DNA from 2 places in the Aeromonas simiae genome. Region 2 is predicted to be linked to the other one. Evidence: predicted binding sites of a transcription regulator. Region 2 holds the regulator's gene; the other holds the start of a gene.

Region 1 (4,439 bases), 1.0 Mb from region 2:
AAATCTGCGGTAACAGCACGTTCACTTGCTGCAGCAGCAACCGGGTATCATCGCTAGGGCAGACCAGCCGGACGCCAGCCTGCTCACTGTAGTAAGGCGCTCGTTCGTCAAAGGGGCTGGTTCGCACGAACAGGTGCACCCGCTGGCAACACATCCCCTCGGCCCGCAGCTTCTCGGCTGCGCGAGCCATAAAGCCTGACAACGCTTGGGCCATTTCTCCACGGTCAGTCACGCGCTCACCAAAGGAACGGCTCGAGAGGATCTGCAGCTTCGCCGCCGGTTCAACTGTCAGCTCTGCGCAAGGCAGGCCACGCAGCTCCTGTACGATCCGCTCGACCACCACGCCGTATTGGGCGCGTAACCCTTTGGCGTCGCTAGCCACTAGGTCAGCAACGGTGTTGATGCCTTGTGCCACCAACTTGGCTCCCAAGCGCCGTCCTATGCCCCACACCTCGTCCACCGGGGTGATAGCCATCAGCCGGGCACGGCGCAGCTCGTCACGCAAGTCCACGACGCCGCCAGTGGCAGGCCACTTCTTGGCTGCATAGTTGGCCAGCTTGGCGAGGGTCTTGGTGGGGCCAATCCCGACCCCGACCGTGAGGCCGGTCCACTGCCACACTCGCTGCCGGATCTGTTGTCCATAGGCTGTCAGGTCCCCGGCAAACGACTCCGACAGTGACAGGAATGCTTCATCGATGGAGTAGACCTCCAGCTCGGGGGCCATGGTCTCCAACGTGCTCATCACCCTGCCAGACATGTCTCCATAGAGCGCGTAGTTGGAGCTGAATGCCACACCGCCATGCGCCTCGAACTGCTCGCGGATCTTGAAGTAGGGCCCGGCCATCTTGATACCCATCGCCTTGGCTTCGGGGCTGCGCGACACCACGCATCCATCGTTGTTGGAGAGCACCACGATCGGGCGGCCACGCAGCTCAGGGCGAAACAATCGCTCACAGCTGGCGTAGAAGTTGTTTACATCAACGAGCGCTATAGCCATCACGCTGCCTCAGATTGCCAATCACATGGGTGACCACCCCGAACAGCTCCAGGGAGAGGCTCATACAAGGGTCGATAGGCGCGAACGCCGGATTGGCTGGCAACAGCCGCAACCTCGGCTTGAGCTGCAAGGTCTTTACCGTGAAGCCGCCATCGAGTAGTGCAATCACCACATCACCATGGCGCGGGGTGAGGCTCTTATCGACCACCAGCAAGTCACCGGGAAAGATGCCGACCCCGGTCATGCTCTCCCCCTCTGCACGCAGATAGAAGGTTGCTGCAGGGTGCGCCACGCAGTGGGTATTGAGGTCCAACTTCCCTTCCAGATAGTCGCTGGCTGGGCTGGGAAAGCCGCAAGAGGCGCGGTGCAAGAACAGCGGGATGGTCACCTCGGCGGGTGATGGGTCTGGGGTTAACAGCTTCATGGCAAAACACCTGTATTTATATACAGCCATTATAGCGCACCACCTTTGAACCAGCGCAAGTCCCACATGCCACTGATGACGTACCATGGCGCCAACAAATAACAAAGAGGTCAGTATGAGTCACAATCTGTGTGCTCTACCGAAAGAGCAGCAAGAACGGGTCGAGGTCGAGAAGGCTGCCGCATATGCGGTATGGAAGGAGCGCAACGGTCACTTGGCCAGCGCAGAAAGCGAAGCAAGCCAGCATAAGGGTGAGCTGAGCAGCTACTTTCTTGAGCAAGTAAGTAGGTACAAACGGGGCTAGCCTTCCTGTAGCCATGTTTTTATTCTGGGAACACCTTAAGTCCCTTAACTCTCGCGCAAATCCGGGCTTCGGAGCTTGAAGATGCAGCCCTTGGCTACCAACTCGTCCCGGTTTGCCAGCACCAGCGGGTAGAGCAGCGGATGCTGTTCATGATCGCCGTTATAGCTCACTTGCATGCGCTCCAGCGCGTAATGCATCAAAGGGATGCGCTGGTTGAGCAGCAGCTTGCCATCAGGCATGGCATAGTCACTGGCAATGATGGCCTGTTGTCCTGCGCTGAGGGTTGGATTGGGTATGACTACCGCAGTGACTTGAGTGTTCCACTCAAGATCCTGATCTCGGCCGTGAGGAGAGGTATCAAGTAGCTCAGGTTCCCCACGAAACCGGCTCATCACAAAATCCAGATATACCCCTTTCTTCTCGCAGTAAGCGCGCACGTGCCAGCGGATCCCGTCATAGACCAGGGTATGGGGCACGATATTGCGGCCGCTTTGCTCCTCTGAGCTGAGGGATACGTAATCGACATCGACCCGCAACTGACCGCGAGCCGCTTGCACCAGACCCCGCACAATCTTGGGGTCGATATGGCGGTTGGGTACATCCAAGATCTCGATATGGCCGTAGCGCAAATCCATCAGCGGCAGGGTCAACAGCCCCGCTTCATGTTGGCGTTGGTGCTGTTTTTCACGATGTAACAGCATCAGGTACTCATCTACTTTTCCTTCACTAAATCGCGGTACGAATTGCTCGGTGGGCTTGTATCCCTTCAGGCTTCGGTCATAGATCAACCCTTCTGGTGAGTAGTGGGTCAGGTAGTGATTGATATCCCGTGATGCTTGCTGGCGGCCGATATTGAAGGCTGTCATTAGGTGATTGGTGGTCAGCCGTCCTTCCCATTGCAACACGATCTCTAGCAGGCGAAAGCGCAGCGTCTGATCCCAAGTGAGCTCTCTGGGGGTCATATGTGCTCCAAAATGCGACATGTGTATGTAACCAGTATCGGCATGAGTATACAGGCGACATATACTGAATTAATCACAGTGTGATGAAAAAGATGGTGCTGTCTGTACCACGTTCTACCAGCATATTGCCGAAGTGCAGCTCAACTTCGGTTGCTCTCACAATCACAAGGTCATGCCAAGCTTTGCCGCCAGGCCCTATACCTCAAGGCTTTCGGGATGGTGTAGTACGATTAGGTGTATTTATTTAGTGCAAGGGTACCAAGCAGATGAACGTGGTGGAGATTCAAAGGGTGCAGGTAAAGGGATAAGGCAGAGGACGTTGCCACTCTATTCTGCGGCTTACCAGAAATGAAGGTTGAGCTTATTCAGGTGACCGATTGATGGACTTTCAGAATAAAATACCCTTCGCAATTAAGACCGAGACCGGTGCAATTGTCTCGGTCGATGATGTTGAAAGAGGACTTGCAGCCGGTTGTCATTGTCCCAGTTGTAAAGGATTGCTCGTTGCCAGAAAAGGTGAGCAAAACCGCCACTGCTTCGCGCATTACCGTGACAGCAAGGAAAAATGCTTCTACGCCTTTGAAACCAGTGTTCGGTTGATGCTGCTCTCTAAGCTGGAAAGTGTAGTGAAGCTCAATACCCCTGCCCATTACACCTCGTTTGATGGGGTCAAGGAACTGGTTGCTAAGGCCCATGCTGACATTGGCGTTCAATTTGTTCCGCAAGCAGAGACCCATGGTGTTCCGGCAGGGCTATTTCAGTTGATGTCCCGACCAGACTTCCACCTTGCCTTACACTTTCCTGCAGCGCACGAGCCTGTAGGGTTGTACCCGCTGTGGCTGGGGCGATTCATTGCCAAACACCCTAAAACAGGCGTTTTGGCTGTTCGTTATAACCAATTTGGCGACCGGATGTTCGATAAGTCTCGCCCAGCAGGGATGGACACGACGACTTTGATGCTGACTATTCTCAGCGAAAATCCCAACTGCCTGCATTGGCTCTATCACCCACGCGAGGAGATGGCGCTGAACGCCCTGGAGCAGCTTGCCGAACAGCGACGGCAAGAAGCAGAGGAGAAAGCCAGACTGCAGCAACTAAAACAAGAACAACTGGAGGAAGCGCGGCGTCAGTATGAGGCAAAGCAAAGGATGCAACGCGAGCACCAAGCAGTGATTACGGCTCAGATGAGATTGGCTGAACAGGAGCGCGCCGCCCAGAGAGCACGGGACTATGCCGCACGGGCTGCGCAAGACAGCGACAAGACCAGCATTGGAGGGCAGTATCCACGATCTACGCCGACCGCGTGTCGCAATTGCCAACTACAGCACCAACGCCTTGATGCTGACGGCTACTGCTATCGCGAGGTTTGCATCAGGTCTCGTGCGAAACGAATAGCAAGAGCAGAAAAGGCAGATGCGTCTACGCGGTATTCCTACGCCAGTATGCGAGGTGGTGCAAATGCAAGTAGCACAACCCAGAAACAGGCTAGCCTCGTTGCTAGTTCGCAACCTGTGAGCGACACACAACGCCAATGGTACTCCTCTATCAAGCCGGGTTCTTGTCCTCATTGCGGGGGCGATAGAGGCAATGGCCCGAATGGCTGGTGGTGTGAAAAATGTAAATAAGCCATTGAAATTCAAGATACCGCACAATGTGGTGTGCCCATATGCTCAAACTCTACAGGAGGATCGTCTACTGGGGGGCCGTCCACGCTGAATCGCAACCAGTGTCTGGACTCCTGGAGTGCGTAGC
Region 2 (4,439 bases):
GTGAAAGACATTCAGGGCGTGGGGCTTGGTAAAATAGTTGGCAAACTCAGGGAGCGGTTGATGCAAAAGCGTCGGATACAGCAACGCACCAGCCACTATGATGACCGCGGCTGGCAATACATAACGCCATCTGAACATATGCGGCAAACCTTGCTCATGAGACAATAGATTCTATTGTACCCGGAAACTCGCCGTTGCCACCCCCCTTTAGAGACCATGCCGATCTGGATTATTGTCCAGAATGGGGGGTAGAAATTCTGCCGTGGCGTGCGTGCCAGCCGTGCAGCGGGATCACGGTTGCCGGTTTTTCGTAGCGTTGCGGATGGTGTTGTAGCAACCGAATAAGATGCACGATCTTGCTGTGCGGACAGCCTAACCACAGCGACCAACCGTTTTCCCTGCGTTGTAACCAGAGCCCATAGAAACGGGTCAACCAGCTCCCTCCGATGCAACGCGTAATGCGGGTAAGTGGCTGAGCATGAGGGTGAGAACGTATCAACATATCTGTCCTCCTTACCGGGCAGAACCACGATTTCCTGCGGCGCCGGATGACGCCACACCTATTTCCGTGTCAATAAATGTTTATTCTTGCGGAGATTGTTGCCTGGTGGGCCGTGAGATGACCTTCCGCTTCAATACAAAGGATATAGACGATAACCGGTGGGCACAGCGAGGTCGGGACACATGCCCAATGGCAAGTCCCTGATGTATGGCAGAAAGGAGTTAGAGACGAAAACGGGGCCATCGGCCCCGTCGTTTACATCCAGTCGGCGTTGCGAATCACACCGACCGCCAATCCCTCGATAGCCAACTGCTGGCAAGAGAGATCGACCTGAATGGGAGAGAGCTCTTCGTTCTCAGGCAGCAACCACACCTGGTTGCCTTTGCGTTGGAAGCGCTTGACCGTGACATCGTCATCGACCCGCGCGACCACCACCTGGCCATTACGCACCTCCTGGGTCTTGTGCACCGCCAGCAGATCGCCATCCATGATGCCGATGTTCTTCATGCTCATGCCCTGCACCCGCAACAGGAAGTCAGCCCGAGGATGAAACAGTGTGGGATCGACCTGATAGTGGCTCTCGATATGCTCTTGAGCCAGGATCGGCTCCCCTGCCGCCACCTTGCCGATGAGCGGCAACCCACTCTCTTCGTTGGCGGCCTCCTCTTCCTCGATCAACAGACGGATGCCGCGCGAGGTACCCGGCATGATCTCGATGGCGCCCTTCTTGGCCAAGGCCTTGAGATGCTCCTCGGCCGCATTGGCCGACTTGAAACCGAGCTTCTGGGCAATCTCGGCACGGGTGGGCGGCATGCCGGTTTCGCTCATATTACTCTTGATGAGCTCCAGCACTTGGGATTGCCTGGGAGTAAGGGGTTTCATGATCGGCACCTGTCTTTTTATACAGCACACTGGCAGTATATACAGTATCCATGCCAAGGCAAGCCAAAAGGGCGCGCCTGAGTGATCCCGCCCCGCGACCCACACTCATCGTACCTCTATGCGACAAAACGATGGCGATTTGTTATTCTCCTGCGGCCTTTTTACAGGAGAAGCAATACCGATGTCCCTTGGGCAGAGCATTTCCCGCGCCATGTTGCAATGGCCCGTACGCTGGCTGGTCAATCACAAGAGCCTGCCGGAAAACCCCATCGCAGAGCTGAAGCTGGATCCTGAGCGCCCCATCGTTTATGCCCTCAAGACCAGCTCCATCACCGACCTGCTGACCTTGCAGCAGTGCTGCGAAGATCTCTACCTGCCCGGTCCCTTCACTCCGCTCGAGCTAGGTGGACAATCGCTGCCACGCTATGTCTGCCTGGATCGCCCGCCGCCCCTGTTTGGCAAGCGCAGCGAACCACTGCCCTTCTTGCAGGAGTTTCAGCAACTTCTCGACCTGCATAAGCAGGATCCCGCGCTCGACATCCAGCTGGTGCCGGTGACCCTGTTTTGGGGACGGGCCCCTGGGCGCGAAGGTGAGGAGGCATCCAGCCTCAGCATTATCAGCAGCCTGGCCCCCAACATGCTGAAGAAAGGGCTCATCGTCGCCCTCAAAGGACGTGAAAACCTGGTGCGCTTCTCCCCGCCCGTGTCCCTTCGTCACATGGCTGACCGACACGGCACCGACCAAGCCATCGCCCACAAGCTGGCGCGGGTGGCTCGCTTCCACTTCGGTCGCCAGCAGCTGGCCGCCACCGGCCCCAAGCTGCCCAACCGCCACCTGTTGTTCCGGCAGCTGCTCGACTCAAGCATCATTCAAGATGCCATTCGCCACGAGGCGATCCGCGAGGGCATCAGCGAGGAAAAGGCGCACAAGCGGGCCCTCAGCTATATGGATGAGATCGCCTCCGATTTCTCCTATCGCCTGATCCGCCTCGGTGACAGCATCCTCGGCTGGCTCTGGAACAAGCTCTACCGTGGTCTCTCGGTGAACGGGGCCGAACGGGTGCGTCAGTTGGCCCAAGAGGGGCATGAAATCGTCTACGTGCCCTGTCACCGCAGCCACATGGACTACCTGCTGCTCTCCTATGTCATCTATCACCAGGGCATGGTGCCACCCCACATCGCTGCGGGGATCAACCTTAACTTCTGGCCGGCCGGCCCCTTGTTCCGCCGTGGTGGAGCCTTCTTCATCCGTCGCACCTTCAAGGGCAACCCGCTCTATAGCACTGTGTTTCGTGAATACCTGAACCTGTTGTTTGCCAAGGGCTATTCGGTCGAGTTCTTCACCGAAGGGGGACGCTCGCGCACCGGGCGCCTGTTGCCACCCAAGACAGGTATGCTGGCCATGACGCTGCAGGCCATGATGCGCGGGCTGGATCGACCCGTCACCTTCGTCCCCGTCTACCTCGGCTATGAACATGTGATGGAGGTGAACACCTACCATCAGGAGTTGCAGGGGAGTCGCAAGGAGAAAGAGAGTTTCCTGCAGGTGATCGGCATACTGCGCAAACTGCGCAACTATGGCCGGGGCTTCGTCAACTTCGGCGAGCCGCTGACCCTCAACACCTACCTGAGCGAACATGTGCCTGAATGGCGCGACCATGCCAGCGAAGAGGAACGGCCGCAGTGGATGGCCCCCACCGTCAACCACCTCGCCGATATGCTGATGACCCGCATCAACGGAGCGGCTGCGGTTAATGGCCTGACCCTGAGCGCCGTGGCGCTGCTCGCCTCGGAGCGACATGCGCTGACCCGTGACGAGCTGGAAGCACAGATAGAGACCTACCTCACCCTGCTGCGCAAAGCGCCCTATGGCCCCTACAGCACTGTGCCCGACAACAGCGCCAAGGAGCTGCTCGATCAGGCGATTGAACTCAATAAATTTGAGGTCAGCGAAGACAAGCTGGGCCAGATCATCAGCCTGGATCGCTATCAGGCGATTTTGCTTACCTATTACCGCAACAACATCCTTCACCTGCTGGCCCTGCCCTCCCTGGTCGCGGCGCTGATCGATCGCTGTGAAGGGCTCGGAGAGAGTGAAATCATCGGCCGCTGCGTCGATATCTATCCGCTGCTGCAACGGGAGCTGTTCCTCCACTTCCCTGAAGAGGCGATACCGGAACGAGTCAGCGAGCTGCTGGCAGTCTTCGAGCAAGAGCAGCTGATCTTGCGGCAGGAGGAAGGATTCTGGGTCAATCCGAGCAATCAGATGCGGTTACTGCTGCTGGCGGAGAGTATTCAAGAGACGCTGCAACGTTACGCCATTGTGCTGACCCGAGTGCTGGCCCAGCCCGGTGTCGCCGCAGAGCAACTGGAAGCCGACGCTATGATGATGGCCGAACGTCTCGGCACCTTGCACGGCATCAATGCCCCCGAGTTCTTCGATCAGAAGCTCTTCACAACCCTGGTGCATACCTTGCGCAGCGAAGGGTACCTGGATCCTGAGTGCAAACCCGACATGGGCCGTTTCCAGGCGCTGGCCGACAACATACTGCCGCTCCTGAGCAGCAAGATGCAGCGAACCATACGCGCCTGCTGTCCGACCTGTTGAATCAAGCCCCCGCCAGGGGGCTTTTTATTGGCGCTTAGCCAGCCAGTGAGGCGGCCATCAGGAACTGGGCAGCAAAGTAGCTGCTCATCACCCAGGCCGGGGCTTGTGGAATGGGACGAAAGAAACGATCCAGAGCCAGCACCCCATCGGAGAAAAGAAACAACAGCCCCCCCACCAGAGCGGCCGCCGTACCTGCGGTCAGTGAAGCATGCCAAGCGCCGGCGGCTACCCAGACCATGGCAAGAATCGTCAGCATGTAGACCAATACCGGCAGGCGCATCTCAGCCAACCCATGCCACAACAGACCAAATACGGTGGCGGCCAGCGCAAGCAGCAACAAGCCATCGAGCAACTTGAGCACCAGTGGGCCCTGGGCAAAACCGACGATGTAGCACAAGTGCGCCACCAGAAAGGCGATAAGACCGTGCACAAAGCGATCGGAGGGCA

What was found. Region 2 encodes LexA, which represses DNA repair genes until DNA is damaged. Its sites were predicted from a motif close to ANCTGTNTNNNNANACAGNT; they were not measured.
Region 1: the regulator LexA is predicted to act here: its motif matches at 1,430-1,449, upstream of umuD (translesion error-prone DNA polymerase V autoproteolytic subunit).

What each region holds. Positions count from the first base shown of each region.
Region 1 covers NZ_CP040449.1:2,949,013-2,953,451, reverse strand. Annotated here, with positions in the region: gene umuC (translesion error-prone DNA polymerase V subunit UmuC) at 1-997, opposite strand, end outside; gene umuD (translesion error-prone DNA polymerase V autoproteolytic subunit) at 978-1,421, opposite strand; gene FE240_RS13995 (DUF3283 family protein) at 1,537-1,725, shown strand; gene FE240_RS13990 (WYL domain-containing protein) at 1,770-2,687, opposite strand; gene FE240_RS13985 (hypothetical protein) at 3,065-4,312, shown strand.
Region 2 covers NZ_CP040449.1:3,950,998-3,955,436, reverse strand. Annotated here, with positions in the region: gene FE240_RS18820 (SCO family protein) at 1-138, opposite strand, end outside; gene lexA (transcriptional repressor LexA) at 758-1,384, opposite strand; gene plsB (glycerol-3-phosphate 1-O-acyltransferase PlsB) at 1,566-3,992, shown strand; gene FE240_RS18805 (lysoplasmalogenase) at 4,027-4,439, opposite strand, start outside.